One region of the Streptomyces sp. AM 2-1-1 genome, then DNA from elsewhere that is predicted to be linked to it. Evidence: riboswitches for the same ligand, from Rfam matches in the RefSeq annotation. Region 1 holds a riboswitch; each other region holds the start of a gene.

What was found. A riboswitch is a leader RNA that binds a small molecule or an ion and turns the genes downstream of it on or off. The one in region 1 is predicted to bind cyclic di-AMP.
Region 2: it holds a riboswitch for cyclic di-AMP, as region 1 does, so the genes downstream of both, PZB77_RS28055 (C40 family peptidase) here and PZB77_RS06975 (M23 family metallopeptidase) in region 1, are expected to answer to the same signal.
Region 3: it holds a riboswitch for cyclic di-AMP, as region 1 does, so the genes downstream of both, PZB77_RS02945 (LysM peptidoglycan-binding domain-containing M23 family metallopeptidase) here and PZB77_RS06975 (M23 family metallopeptidase) in region 1, are expected to answer to the same signal.
Region 4: it holds a riboswitch for cyclic di-AMP, as region 1 does, so the genes downstream of both, PZB77_RS11785 (transglycosylase family protein) here and PZB77_RS06975 (M23 family metallopeptidase) in region 1, are expected to answer to the same signal.

The regions. Positions count from the first base shown of each region.
Region 1 is NZ_CP119147.1:1,654,865-1,658,522, reverse strand. Features, by position in the region: gene PZB77_RS06985 (pitrilysin family protein) at 1-548, shown strand, start outside; gene PZB77_RS06980 (pitrilysin family protein) at 575-1,957, shown strand; cyclic di-AMP (ydaO/yuaA leader) riboswitch at 2,176-2,345, shown strand; gene PZB77_RS06975 (M23 family metallopeptidase) at 2,358-3,140, shown strand; gene PZB77_RS06970 (GntR family transcriptional regulator) at 3,419-3,658, shown strand, end outside.
Region 2 is NZ_CP119147.1:6,432,274-6,435,931, reverse strand. Features, by position in the region: gene PZB77_RS28065 (urease subunit gamma) at 1-137, opposite strand, end outside; partial or broken gene PZB77_RS28060 (hypothetical protein) at 528-755, shown strand; cyclic di-AMP (ydaO/yuaA leader) riboswitch at 1,035-1,231, shown strand; gene PZB77_RS28055 (C40 family peptidase) at 1,235-1,711, shown strand; gene PZB77_RS28050 (ATP-binding protein) at 1,875-2,306, opposite strand; gene PZB77_RS28045 (helix-turn-helix transcriptional regulator) at 2,548-3,414, shown strand; gene PZB77_RS28040 (DUF397 domain-containing protein) at 3,526-3,658, shown strand, end outside.
Region 3 is NZ_CP119147.1:701,525-705,182, forward strand. Features, by position in the region: gene PZB77_RS02935 (STM4011 family radical SAM protein) at 1-184, shown strand, start outside; gene PZB77_RS02940 (SGNH/GDSL hydrolase family protein) at 207-1,031, opposite strand; gene PZB77_RS02945 (LysM peptidoglycan-binding domain-containing M23 family metallopeptidase) at 1,211-2,104, opposite strand; cyclic di-AMP (ydaO/yuaA leader) riboswitch at 2,109-2,263, opposite strand; gene PZB77_RS02950 (tyrosine-protein phosphatase) at 2,691-3,542, shown strand; gene PZB77_RS02955 (DUF6126 family protein) at 3,536-3,658, opposite strand, start outside.
Region 4 is NZ_CP119147.1:2,791,093-2,794,750, forward strand. Features, by position in the region: gene eno (phosphopyruvate hydratase) at 1-763, opposite strand, end outside; gene PZB77_RS11785 (transglycosylase family protein) at 1,317-2,069, opposite strand; cyclic di-AMP (ydaO/yuaA leader) riboswitch at 2,073-2,255, opposite strand; gene PZB77_RS11790 (transglycosylase family protein) at 2,546-3,655, opposite strand.

The DNA of each region.
Region 1 (3,658 bases):
CGGACGCCGCCGACCTGGCCCTGACCGTCCTGGGCGGCGGCGAATCGTCCAGGCTCCACAACCGCCTGGTACGCCGTGACCGCACGGCGGTGGCCGCCGGGTTCGGGCTGCTGCGGCTGGCCGGCGCGCCCTCGCTGGGCTGGCTGGACGTCAAGACGTCCGGCGGCGTGGAGGTCGAGCGCATCGAGACCGCGGTCGACGAGGAGCTCGCGCGGTTCGCCGCCGAGGGCCCCACGCCGGAGGAAATGGAACGCGCGCAGGCCCAGTTGGAGCGCGAGTGGCTGGACCGCCTCGGCACGGTCGCCGGCCGCGCGGACGAACTCTGCCGCTTCGCCGTGCTGTTCGGCGACCCGCAGCTCGCGCTGACGGCCGTCCAGCGGGTCCTGGAGGTCACCGCCGACGAGGTCCGGGAGATCGCCGCCGCCACGCTGCGCCCCGACAACCGGGCCGTGCTCGTCTACGAGCCCGTCGAACCGGCTGAAGCCGACGCAGACGCCGGTAGCGAGGACGGCGTGGACGCCGACGCCCACGAGGAGGCCGGCAAGTGAGCGACGCCGCCGTGACTGGAGTAGCCATGGACTTCCACCCGCAGCCGACCCCGGGTACCGCCCGCCCCTGGGCCTTCCCGGCCCCCGAACGCGGCACCCTGCCCAACGGGCTGACCGTGCTCCGCAGCCACCGCCCCGGCCAGCAGGTCGTCGCCGTCGAGATCCACCTCGAAGCGCCGCTCGACGCCGAGCCCGAAGGGCTCGACGGTGTCGCCACCATCATGGCGCGGGCCCTCTCCGAGGGGACCGACAAGCACAGCGCGGAGGAGTTCGCCGCCGAGCTGGAGCGGTGCGGTGCCACGCTCGACGCGCACGCCGACCATCCCGGTGTGCGGGTCTCCCTGGAGGTCCCGGCCTCCCGGCTGGCCAAGGCGCTCGGGCTGGTGGCCGAAGCGCTGCGGGCCCCCGCCTTCGCCGACAGCGAGATCGAACGCCTGGTGGGCAACCGCCTCGACGAGATCCCGCACGAGCAGGCCAACCCCGCGCGCCGCGCCGCCAAGCAGCTCTCCAAGGAGCTGTTCCCGGCCACGGCCCGCATGTCACGCCCGCGCCTGGGCACCGAGGAGACCGTGCGGCGGATCGACACCGCCGCCGTGCGCGCCTTCTACGACGCCCACGTCCGCCCCGCCACGGCGGTCGCGGTCATCGTCGGCGACCTCACCGGCATCGACCTGGACGCCCTGCTCGCCGACACCCTCGGCGACTGGTCGGGCAACGCGGGCACCCCCCGCCCGGTGGCCCCGATCACCGCCGACGACACCGGCCGCGTGGTCATCGTGAACCGTCCGGGCGCCGTGCAGACGCAGCTGCTCATCGGCCGCATCGGCGCCGACCGGCACGACAGCGTCTGGCCGGCGCAGGTCCTCGGCACGTACTGCCTGGGCGGCACGCTCACCTCCCGGCTCGACAAGGTGCTGCGCGAGGAGAAGGGCTACACCTACGGCGTGCGCGCCTTCGCCCAGGTGCTCCGCTCCACCGCCGGTGGTCCGGACTCCGGCCCGGCCGGTGCGGCGATGCTGGCCATCAGCGGCTCGGTGGACACCGAGTCCACCGGCCCCGCCCTCGACGACCTCTGGAAGGTCCTGCGGACCCTCGCGGCGGACGGGTTGACCGACGCCGAGCGCGAGACGGCCGTGCAAAACCTCGTGGGGGTCGCCCCGCTCAAGTTCGAGACGGCGGCCTCCGTCGCGGCGACCCTGGCCGACCAAGTCGAGCAGCAGCTGCCCGACGACTTCCAGGCCCACCTGTACGCGCGACTCGCCGAGACCGGCACGGTCGAGGCGACCGCCGCCGTGGTCAGCGCGTTCCCGGTCGACCGACTGGTGACGGTCCTGGTGGGCGACGCGGCGCAGATCGCCGAGCCGGTCCGCGCGCTGAACATCGGCGACGTGACGGTCGTCAACGGCTGACCGGTCGTCAACGGCGGTCCGGGCAGCTCCCGGACGTACGGCGCGGCCCCGGCGGGAGCGATCTCGCCGGGGCCGCGCCGTATGTCCGCTTTGATGGGAAGATCCACGTCTGCCCTGTGGGATGTATGACAAAACCCCTTGTCCGTTTGGTGATCGAAAGCGCCTCGGCCTAGCGTCGATCCGGCTGTCCGTCGACCGTGCACCGCAATCGTGGTGCCGGACAGTCATCGCCGAGTCCCCGTCCGGCGCGAGCCTGGGGAGCCGGGGACCCGTGATGTCCCTGGGGTGAATCGGGTGCACCGCGTCTCGTGAGAGGTGCGAGCGCCCGTAGGAGACCTTCCTGCTCCGAACCCGTCAGCTAACCCGGTAGGCGAGAAGGAAGGAAAGGATCCGCTCCTCCATGGCGTTCACCCGTGCCACCGGGACGCATCGCGCCCCGGGCCGTCTGACGCGTACCACCGCCCGGTTCGCCGGCGTCGCGGCGCTCGCCGCCGCCGGCGTCGTCGGTTCGACGGCCGCTCCCGCCCTCGCAGCCGACACCGCCGCTTCCTCCGCGGACACCGCGACCTCCTCGGCCGAGACGACCGGACTCGTCCGGGCCGTGTCGCTCGGTGACTCCGTCGCCGCCCGGATCGCCGACCAGGCGGCCGCCCAGCAGCGTCACGCCGACGCCGTGGAAGCCCGTGCGCGGGCGAGGGCCGAAGCCGCCGCACGGGTCAGGGCGGCCCACGAGGAGAAGGCGCGAGCCGCCCGGGCCGCCGAGCGCACCCGCCTGAACTCCTTCCACCTGCCCGTCGCGGGCTCGTACGTCAGCACCGGCTACCAGTCGAGCGGTTCCCTCTGGTCCTCCGGCAGCCACTCGGGCATCGACTTCCACGCCGCCGTCGGCACCCCCGTCCTCGCCGTCGGGGCCGGTACGGTCGTCGAGGCCGGCTGGGGCGGTTCGTACGGCAACAACATCGTGCTGCGGATGGCGGACGGTACGTACACCCAGTACGGCCACCTCTCCTCCCTCGGCGTCTTCGCCGGGCAGCGCGTCTCCTCCGGGGAACGGATCGGCCTCGCCGGCGCCACCGGCAACGCCACCGGCCCCCATCTGCACTTCGAGGCCCGGACCGGGCCGGAGTACGGCTCCGACATGGACCCGGTGGCGTACCTGCGGGCGCGCGGCCTCACCGTGTGACGAGCGTCCCGCCAGGAACGACGGGACGGCCCCGGCCGGACACCGCCCAGCGGTGTCGTCGGCCGCGCCACCCGACGCGGCGGGCCGAACCTGCCGAAGCCCCGGCCCCGTGCCGGGGCTTCGGCATACCGCCCGAAACCCCACCGGCCACCGACTCCTTCGGCAAAAGATATGTGTGAATTCCGGTACGCCATCGGAAATTCACGCAGATTGCAATAGAGTCACGGTGCAGGCTTCGATCGGCCGCGATTCGCGGGGATCAATGCGGAGGTTCGGACATGCGTATTCCCGCGCACTCGGTATGCACGGCAATCCGTGACGACATCGTCTCGGGTGTCTACGAACGCGGCAGCCGCCTCACCGAGGAGCTCCTGGCCCGGCGCTACGGCGTGTCCCGGGTGCCGGTGCGTGAGGCGTTGCGAACCCTGGAGTCCGAGGGCTTCGTGGTGACCCGCAGACACGCCGGGGCATGCGTCGCCGAGCCGACGGAGCAGGAGGCCGCGGACCTCCTGGAGGTG
Region 2 (3,658 bases), 4.8 Mb from region 1:
CCCTCCAGGAGGTGCGAGGTGATCAGCGCGACCGCCTCCGGATGGTTGAGCCGCAGCCCGCGCGCCCGGCGCCTCTCGGCGACGTCGGCGGCCACATGGATGAGCAGTCGCTCCTGCTCGTGCGGGGACAGTTGCACGCTTCACCTCGTCGTCTCGCGCCCGGTACCGGCTCTGGTCGCGGCGGACCCTGCCGGATGTCGACGGTCCGTGGACATCCGAGGGGCGAACCACCGTCCAGGCATGGCACGTTAGGGCGGAAGTTTTTCCGTGGCGTTAACTGGGACGGTTCCGCGGCGACACGACGGCGAACCGGACCGCGGCGGCGTCGGGGAGGTGAGCCGTCCCGCCGTCCCGCGGACGGACACGGCCGGGCCGTCCCCGCGCACCCGCCTCGTATACGGCGCGACGGAGGGTGGTGCGCGTCGCTCTCCGGCCGCGCCGGACGGTCCCCCGCCCGCCTGGGGGGCGAAGCCTGCGGTCGCCTGGGGGCGGCCGGGGCCCTGGAGGCGCAGGCGGCGGCCCTGGTGGCACAGGCGGCGGCCCTGGTGGCACAGGCGGCGGCGCTGCGTGACGCCCTGACGCCGGTGCACGAGCGCGGCGGGACGCGGATCCACGCGACGACGCCGGCGCGGGCGCTGCGGGCCCTGGACGGGGAGCGGCGCCCGGGCCGCGTCACCGTACCGTGCGTGTCCAGGAGTTGGCCGGTAGGGAGCGGGGCGCGGCGCCGCGTGGGGGAACTGCCGACACGCCCGTGAGGAATATCGGATATTTCACCCGTTCGGTCCAGGTGATCGAGCCTGGCGACGCCGCTCCGAGTTGCGCTCCCCGCGGTTCTCCCCATGGGCGGCAATCCGCAGGCCACAGGGGGTGCGGACCCGGCCCCGACAAGCGCTCCCGGCTGTCCGGAGCGCTCCCCCTACTCTCCCGGCGCAACCGCGGCAGGTCTCTCCGGCGGCCTCTGCCCCCTCGAAAATCCCGCACGGCCTGGGTCAAGATCCGTGGGACGACAAGCCCCCGCCATCCTGACGGGGCGGTCCGCGCGGACGCCGAGTCCTGCCGCCGAGCGGATGACGGGTCGACAGGAGTGGATCGGCAGGAGTGGAGGACCCGAGCACAACGGGCCGACCGGGTTACCGGCCGTCCCTCGGGGTGAAGCCGCACCGCGCGGCCGGGCGACTTCGCCAGCCCGAACCCGACAGGTCATCTTTCACAGGCGGCTGACGAAGGGTTGCGCATGACTGCGCAGGTTCATGTCCCGTCTCTGCTCGCCCGGGCCGGTACGGCCTCGGCCCTGACTCTCGCTCTCAGTTCGACCATGCTGGCCCCCGGCCTGGTGAACGACGCCGACGCCGCCACCGCCGCCCGTGCCACGAAGGCCCTCCGTGTGGCCGCCTCGAAGAAGGGCGCTCCCTACCAGTGGGGCGCCACCGGCCCCCGCAGGTTCGACTGCTCCGGGCTGACGCTCTACTCGTTCAAGCGGGTCGGCAAGAAGCTTCCCCGTACGGCGCAGCAGCAGTACAACAAGACGCGTCACATCACCTCCTCGCAGCGCAGGAAGGGAGACCTGGTCTTCTTCCACAGCGGCCGCAGCGTCTACCACGTGGGCATCTACGCCGGCAGCGGGAAGATCTGGCACTCCCCGAAGACCGGCGCCGTGGTGCGACTGGAACGGATCTGGACGAAGAGGGTCTGGTACGGGCGGGTGCGCTGAGCACCCGGACCCGGTGCACGGGTGCGTGGCGGTCGGCTCCCGACAGGACGCCGCGCACCGGGGTGCGCGGTCGGCCCGTCCGGAGCCGACCGCGCCGACGCGCGGAGCGCCGCGGTTCCCGGTGGACCGGTGCGCGGCCTCGGATGCGGTGCACGAGGTCGCTCTAGCTCACCACCGCCGCGGCACAGGGCAGCACGACCCACACGGTCTTGCCGCCGTCCTCGGTCGCCGTGACGCCGAACCGTCCGCCGGACTCCTTGACCAGGGACCGGATGATCGCGAGGCCGCGCCCGTTGTCCTGCTGCACGGCGGCGGGCAGCCGCCTGGGCCACCGGGGGTGGCTGTCGGTCACCCCGAGCCGCAGCACTTCGTCGCGGTCGAGCACGAGCCGGACCGTGAAGGTGGGCGACTGGCCGAAGGTGTGCAGGATCGCGTTGGTGGCCAGTTCCGAAACGATCAGCCGCATCGTCTCCGCGGTGTCGGTGTCGTCGGGCAGCCCCCACTCGGTGAGAGCTCCGGCCACGTGTCTGCGGGCCGCGGACACCGATGCGGGATCGCTCGGCAGGGTGACATGTGCTTCCTGATGATCTGCCATGGCGACGCCGTCCCTTTCCGCCCGGCCGACCCCTATCGGCCCGGATTGTGCCTGGCGCCAGAGTGCCACCGCCAGACCCCGTGCTGTGACGATCTGCCGAGATATGCATATATCTATCGCTCGATGCGGTGAACTCGGCGTCGCCGGGACTCGAACGTTCGGCACACTTGCGTCCAGGTCGGCCGAGGGACGGTCGGCCCACGGAACGGTCGGCCGTGCCGCCCGGCGGAAGGAAACCGGAATGGGCAACGGCCCCGTCGTGCGTCGACGCAAACTCGGTGAGGAGCTGCGGAGTCTGCGCCACGCGTCGGGATTCACGAGCCGGCAGGCGGCGTCGCTGCTCGGCTGGCACCAGTCGAAGGTGAGCAGGATCGAGACGGGGGCCAGTGGAGTCTCCCCGGCCGACGTGAGCCGACTGCTGGACGCGTACGCGGTCGACGACCCCGAACTGCGTTCCCTGCTGTCGGCTCTGGCGGGCTCGGCGGAGAACCGGGACGCGGGGTGGTGGCACGCCTACCGGGACGTCATTCCGCCGCAGTACCGCGACTTCATCGCGCTGGAGGCGCAGGCCGAGACCGCGAGGACGCTGGAGACCTCGGTGCTGCCGGGGCTGCTCCAGACCGCCGACTACGCCCGCTCGGTCACCGAGTCGGCACTGGACGGCATATCGGGTTCACGGCTGGACGCCCTGGTCGAGGTGCGGCTCGCCCGCCAGTCGGTCCTCCGCTGCGAGGCCCCGCTCCGGCTCACGGCCGTTCTCGACGAGGCCGTACTGCGGCGCGAGGTGGGAGGACGGCGTGTGATGCGCGCCCAGCTCGCCCACCTGGCGGCGATGACGGAGGTGCCGCACGTGCGGGTGCAGGTGGTGCCCTTCAGCCTCGGCGGGTACGTCGGGCAGACCGGCCCCTTCATCATCTTCTCCTTTCCGACAACTTCCGCTCTGGACGTGGTCGTTCTCGACCACTTGACGCGCAGTCACTATCTGGAGCGGAAGGAGGACCTGGAGGCGTACGGTTCCGCCTTCCGCATGATGCGGCAACGGGCGCTGTCGCCCGAGCGCTCCCGGGAACTCATCACGGCGATCGGCCGCGAGAGCGGGTCGGGATGACCCACGCCCCCGGCCGCCGGCCCCGCCGGGGCGGGGCCCGATGCCGTGCACGCGTACCGACCCCGACCCCGCAACCCCACAACCCCACAACCCCACAACCAGAGGATCTCCATGCTCGACCGTTCGGCCGCCCCGTCCCTCTCGTCCTGGCGTCGCAGCAGCCGCAGCACCGGTGCGAACAACTGCGTGGAAGCGGCGGTTCGCGGTCCGGACCTGCTGCTCGTACGCGATTCCAAGGATGTGG
Region 3 (3,658 bases), 950 kb from region 1:
CCGCGAGGCGCTCGGTCCGAGGGCGTGCCCGCTGGCGGTCTGTGACTGCCACATCGGGTACGTGCACCTGGAGTCGCTGCCGTTGTACGACGTGTTCGCCGGGGGCGTCCTGGAGCGGATTCCGGCGGTGGCGGGCGGTGCGGCACCGCCGGGCCCGTCACGCCCCCGCCTTCCCCTGGTGTAGCGGACCCGCGGCGCCGCGCCGCTCAGAGCGGCAGCAGGTCCGGGCGCTTCGCGGCGACGGTGTCGCCGGAGGATTCGCCGCGCAGTCGGCGGCCGATCCACGGGACGAGGTGTTCGCGGGCCCACTGGATGTTGTCGCGCCGCACTTCGTAGGTGTTCCGCTCGGCCTGCGGGGGCCAGGGCTGGTCGGGATCGGCCGGGGTGTCCATGCCGAGGACCCGCGCGGCGCGCAGTGCCACCCGGGTGTGCCCCTCGGCGGAGAGGTGGAGCCGGTCGTCGTCCCAGGCGCGCCGGTCCTGGATCGAGCGGAGGGACCAGAGGTCCAGGACCGGGCAGTGGTAGCGGTCCGCGATGGCGCGCAGGTGGACGTTGTAGGTGGCGATCTTGCCGCGCATGTGGCGCAGCACCGGTACGCCGCGGGTGTCGAACCCGGTGGTGACCATGACGGTGCCGACCGCGTCGGTGAGTTCGGCGACCGCGCGCTCGAAGCGTTCGGCCAGGTCGTCCGGGTCGGTGCCGGGGCGGATGACGTCGTTGCCTCCGGCGCAGAAGGTCACCAGGTCCGGTGCGAGCTCCTTGGCGCGCGGTACCTGTTCCGCGACGATTCTGTCGAGGAGCCGGCCGCGTACCGCGAGATTGGCGTACCGGAAATTTCCGTGCGGGGAATCGGAGTGCGTCGCCCCGTCGAGGGCGGGGAGCTGGTCCGCCAGGAGGACCGCGAAGCGGTCCGCCCAGCCGACATAGGTCCCGTCGGGTCCGGGGTCTCCGACACCTTCGGTGAAACTGTCGCCGATCGCCGCGTACGACCCGATGATGTCTGTCTTCTGGATTCTCGAATCGATTGCCACGGCCACGTATCTTGCCCCTTCCCGTGTGACCTACGCGACCGAAAGAGGGGGTTGACGGTGGGTGAGATAGACCACCCGGTCAGGTTTTGGTAAAGCCGGAATAAGTGGAGGGGCAGCACGCTTGCGCGTACCGCCCCTCGAACCCTGACGGATCGTGACGACCGTCAATGGTTTCTGTCTCAGATGGAGACGCCGTGCGAACGCAGGTAGGCGATCGGGTCCACGTCCGAGCCGTAGCTCGGGGTGGTGCGGATCTCGAAGTGGAGGTGCGGGCCGGTGACGTTTCCGGTGGCACCCGAGAGACCGATCTGCTGGCCGCCGGTGACGGTCTGGCCGACCGAGACCATCAGCTGCGACTGGTGCGCGTACTGGGAGTACATGCCGTCGGCGTGCTTGATGATGACCTCGTTGCCGTAGGCGCCGTCGTAACCGGCGGAGACGACGGTGCCCGGGCCGACGGCACGGATGACGGTGCCGGTGGCGGCGCTGAAGTCGGAGCCGGTGTGGTAGCCGCTGGACCACATGGAGCCGGAGGCGTGGTACTGGGTGGTGACGGTCGCGTTGGCGATCGGGGTGACCCAGCCGGAGCTGTTGCTGTCGGCGGCCTTGGTGGCCGGCGCGGCGGACTCCGTCGTGGTCGCCGGGGCGGCCTTCGTCCCGGTCGTGGTCGCCGTCTTCGCCCCGGTCTCCGTCTCGGCCTTCGCGGCGGAGGCGGCCGGGGAGGAGGTGGACGCGTGGGCGCCGAGCGTCAGCTTCATGCCCGGCAGGATCAGGCTCGGGTTGTCGCCCACGACCTCGCGGTTGTCCTGGTAGAGCTTCTCCCAGCCGCCCTTGATCTTGTGTTGGGCGGCTATCTTCGCCAGGTAGTCGCCGGAGACGACCCGGTAGGTCGTGGCGGACTGCTGGGCGGCCGGCGCGGACTGGGCGGCGGCGGGGGCCGTCCGCTCGGCGGCGTGGGCACCCGTGGCGCCGAGGAGCGGCAGGGCGAGAACAGCGCCGCCGGCTCCTGCGGCGAGGACGCCGCGAGCGATCGGGCCGGACTTCTTACGACGGTGGTTACCCGGGATGGGCATGGGGAATTCCTCTCCGGCGCCTACGAGGTGAGCTGTCGGGTTCGGGCTGGAGATGCCCGGTCGCGCTGAACGCGACTTCACCCCGAGCCGTCCGGAACAACTCCGGTCGGCGGCTTACCTGGGTCCCCCGCTCCTGCCACGCATAGGTGAGTTCGAATTCCGGGCGGCGGCAGGATTAGGCGGTCCGTCCGGATTGAGGGTGAACGTAATCGAGCCGGGTCGGACGGAACAAGCCGTGGCAACCGGAACGGAATCCGTGCGCTGATATCGGCCCCGTTTTCCCGTCACCCTCCGTGGATTCGCGATCTTGAATTTCCGCGTGACGGCCGGACGTCCCCCCGGCCTCACGGCCACGCACCGTCACCGATATGATCCCGCTCACGAGATCACCCGCCATCTCCCTTATAAACGGGTGATGTTGGGTTAAACAACTACAATACGGACATGTCGCACGCGGCCCTGAAGGGGGTCACGCAGCCGTCCGGACCCACCGTCGGCACACCGGCTCCGGGAACGGATGTCGTAGGGTCGCGACGAGCCGACGTCGGCGAGCAGCGCCGGCGCGCTGGAGCACTCAGGAGCCGCTGTGACGCAGGTGCCGCAGTTCTCGCCGGCCGAACCCGAGCTGAGCGGGGTCCGCAACTTCCGGGACGTGGGCGGGCTGCCCACCACCGATGGGCGGCGCGTACGACACGGGAGGCTCTTCCGCAGCGGTCACCTCGCCGCCGCCACCGCCGAGGACGCCGTCTTCCTCGGCCGGCTCGGCCTGCACACGGTCTTCGACTTCCGCAACGCGGCCGATCAGAAGCTCGACGGCTTCGACGTGGAGCTGGCGGGCGTGCGCAACGTCCGCATCCCGCTCTCGGACCCGGCCGACGGGGCCGGATTCTGGCGTCTGGTGCGCGAGGGCGACATCGCGCAGCTGCGCTCGCTGCTCGCCGACGGCAAGGGGAAGGAGCGGATGCTCGCCTCGTACCGCTCGATCATCACCGACCGCACGACCGAGCACAGCCGCGTGCTGCACGCACTGGCGCGGGACAGCGTGCCGGCGCTCATGCACTGTGCCGCCGGCAAGGACCGGGCGGGCCTGACGATAGCGGTGACGCTGCTCGCGGTCGGGGTGGAGCGCGACGCGATCGCGGCGGACTACCTCAAGTCGAACGACGCCCACCGCCGGTACCGGCTGCGGCGCGGCGACAGCGCCGACCCGGTCGTCTCCACCGAGGTGATGAGCCTGCTCAACCCGCTCTTCGGGGCGCACATCGACTACCTCGACGCCGCCTTCGCCACCATCGAGGAGAACTGGGGCACCACCGATCGGTACTTCGCGGACGGGCTGGGGCTCTCCGGCGAGACCCGGGAGCGGCTGCGCGAGCGACTGCTGGATCAGTCCGCACCCGCACGTCCGTACCCGTCGGGAGACCGGTCCGGCTACTGATTGCCTCCGGCCACGGCGAAGAGGATGTACAGGAAGGCCGCGACGACGTGTCCGGCCACCAGGTAGGCGATGAGCCGGATGACCACCCCGCGCGGCATCTTCCGTTCGTGGGTGTC
Region 4 (3,658 bases), 1.1 Mb from region 1:
TGCCGTCCTTGTAGAACTCGGACGCGGCGGCGTCGATCGCGAGGGCGACGTCGCGGCCGGGGACGAAGCCGGCCTCCTTGATGGCCTCGACGATGAGGTCGAGAGCGGCACGGTTGGAGTCCAGGTTCGGGGCGAAGCCGCCCTCGTCACCGAGGCCGGTGGAGAGGCCCTTGGACTTCAGGACCTTCTTCAGCGTGTGGTAGACCTCCGAGCCCCAGCGGACGGCTTCGGAGAAGGACTCCGCGCCGATCGGGGCGATCATAAACTCCTGGATGTCGACGTTGGAGTCGGCGTGCGACCCGCCGTTCAGGATGTTCATCATCGGAACGGGCAGCAGGTGCGCGTTCGGGCCGCCGAGGTAGCGGAAGAGCGGGAGGTCGGAGGCCTCGGACGCGGCGTGGGCCACGGCCAGCGAGACGCCGAGGATGGCGTTGGCGCCGAGCGAGCCCTTGTTCTCCGTGGCGTCCAGGTCCAGCATCGCCTGGTCGATCAGGCGCTGCTCGGTGGCGTCGTAGCCGACGAGCTCCGGGCCGATCTGCTCGATGACGGCGAGGACGGCCTTCTCGACACCCTTGCCCTGGTAGCGGTTCAGGTCGCCGTCGCGAAGCTCGACGGCTTCGAACGCGCCGGTGGAGGCGCCGGACGGAACGGCAGCACGGCCCGTGCTGCCGTCATCGAGACCAACTTCGACCTCGACCGTGGGGTTGCCCCGCGAGTCGAGGATTTCCCGGGCTACGACGACGTCGATGGACGGCACGAGCATCTCCTTCTGGAATGTGACGCTGACTGTGCGGGCTCTGGAGCCTTGCGACTAGGCAGTGTCCGGATCAGGGTCGGTCAGGACGCGGCGTCCGGCGCGGTGCGTCGCGAGGCGCCGGAGCGTCCTCATCTCGGAGCGATGCGGACGTTTCGGCAACGCCGCGAGGTTCCGTTGCCGGACTTCGTGACCCCGGCCATGATCCGCCGGACACTGCCTAGAGCCTAACCGGACACAGGAGATCGGTCGGCCGACCGTCCAGTGACACGACGAGCCTACACATTGTTTCCGTACGGAACATAACAGCGAGCGGTACGGCGCCCGGCAGTTCGCGGTACGGCGGGCGACGTGGGCCGCCGCCGGGCCTCCGTCCCCGTTCTCCCGCGTTCCTCCCCTCCCGCCGTGCCGCCTCCTCCGCGCCCATGTCCGCACCCGTCGGCGGGCGGCCGCTCCGTGCGGGAAAAGGCCCTGGCCCGGCGTGCGGGGGGAGTGCGCGCCGGGCCAGGGAGTGGAAGGGGGTGCCGCCGGACACCCCGGTTCCGGGAGGAGAGGTTCGTGCTTACTTCAGGTGGAGCTGCTGACCCGGGAAGATGAGGTCGGCGTCGTCGACGATGTCGTGGTTCAGCTTGAAGAGCTTCTGCCAGCCACCCTTGACGCTCTGCTTCTGGGCGATCGTGCTGAGGGTGTCGCCGGTGACGACCTTGTACTCGCCGTCGCCCTTCTCGACCTTGCCGCCGGTCGGCGTGGTGACGGTCTCGGACTTCTCGGACGCGGCCGGGCGGTCCTCGCTGCGGGAGGCCGTCTGCGACTCCGAGGCGCGGTCCGACTGCGGGGCGGCGGAACCGCTGCTCTGGCTGGAGCCGGTGCTCGTCGAGGTGTCGGTGCTCTTGGGGGTCTCGGCGGTCGAGGAGGAACCGGTGCTGACGCCCGGGTCCACACCGTCGTTGGTCAGGTTGCCGGCACCGGCGCAACCCCAGGCGCCCGGGCCCTGGAGGTCCAGCAGCACCTCGGCGGTGGCGATCTGCTGCTCCTTGGTGGCCAGGTCGGCGCGGGGGGCGTACTTGGTGCCACCGGCGGCGGCCCAGCTCGACTGGGAGAACTGCAGGCCACCGTAGTAGCCGTTGCCGGTGTTGATGGACCAGTTGCCACCGGACTCGCACTGGGCGACGGCGTCCCAGGTGGCGACGGAGGCGGCGGAGGCGTTGGTGGCGCCCATCAGCGGGAGGGCGATGGCGGCACCGGCGACGCCGGCGAGCGTGGCCATACGGACGGCCTTGGACGAGCGGCGGTGCTTACCGTTGGACAGCAGCATGGAACGTCTCCTCACCGACGCCTACGAGGTGAGCTGTCGGGTTCGGGCCAATGAGTTGCCCGGCGACACGTCCTTGCGTGTCGCTTCACCCCTAGCCGGTCCCGGCCTGCCCGTCGTTCGCGACGGGCCGTCCGATACCGGCGGCTTACCTGGGTCCCCCGCTCCTGCCTACGGCGCTTTACGCGTCTGTTCCCTTCGACCGACGGCAGGATTCGGCGTGACGATCGACGGGGCCCGCGGTGCGAGCGGTTCTGACCGTAAACACAGGCAACCCCGACATTCAATGATGGACATATCGGATAATCAGACCTTACTGGCCATGTCCGAATAACCGTTTCCGCAGGTCACGGCGGACGTTCGCGAAGTGCCGCGACCGCGACGCGCCCGAACAGCGAAGAGACCCATGTCTCACTTTCTCAAAAGTGGACATAGGCCCCTTAACTACCCACCCATTTGGGGGGTTTTCCCGGATTGGATCACTTGGTGGGAGCGGCCTCCGCGACCCCGGACGTGGCCTCCGCCGTACCGTCGGCGGCCCCCGTCGTCCCTGACGCGGCGTCCGTCGCACCGGCGGTGGCGCCCGGGGTGGCGGGGGCCGGCGTCGCGCTCAGGTCCAGCTCCTGGCCGGGCAGGATCAGATCGGGGTTCGAGCCGATCACGTCCTCGTTGGCCGCGTACAGATCGGTCCAGCCCTCGGCGAGGTTCTGCGTGTCGGCGATCGCCGAGAGGTTGTCCCCGGACCGGACGGTGTAGGTCCCGTCCGCGGCGAGCGTCGCGTCGTCGCGCGCGTCGGTGGCACCGCGCGAGGCGTGCCGGCCGGAGTCGCGCGAGGTGTCCGCGGCGGCCTCGCCCGCATCGGGCGTACCGCGGTGCTTGCCGCCCGTCGTGGAGTCGCCGGTCGCGGCGTCGGCCGCACCGGCCGTCGCGCCGTCCGCGGCGGCGTGCTTCCCGCTCTTCCCCGGCGCGGTGGCGCCCGGCGTGGCCGAGCCGGTCGGCGAGGGGGTGGCGGAGGCGTCGGAGCCCGGTGTGGCGGTGGAACCGGTCGTGGAGCCCGCCGCCGAGCCGTCGAAGGAACCCGAGGTGCCCGAGGAGCCGGCGGAGTCCGTCGACCTGGCGGCGCCGGGGGCACCGTCCGCGTCCGGGATCGTGCCGGCCGAGGCGCCCGCGTCCGCGGCGGAGGTGGAGCCCGGGTCCACCCCGATGAGGGAGCCGGCGGGAGCGAGCCCGCCGATCACCGCGCACCCGGGCCACGCCTGCGGGCCCTTGGCGTCGAGGACCTTCTCCGCCACGGCTATCTGCTGCGTACGGCTGGCGAGGTCCGCGCGCTGCGCGTAGTCGGTACCGCCGTAGGCGGCCCAGGTCTCCTCGGAGAACTGCAGTCCGCCGTAGTAGCCGTTGCCGAAGTCGGCGCTCCATGCGCCGCCGCTCTCGCATTCGGCGACCTTGTCCCAGGTGGTCGCGTCCGCGGCACCGGCGCCGGTCGCGGCGAGGAGCGGAATCGCCAGGGCGGAGCCTGTCACGCCGGCTGCGACGACGATGGCGGGTGCCTGGCGAGGGCGGCGGTGTCTGCCGTTCGCGGAGCCCATGGG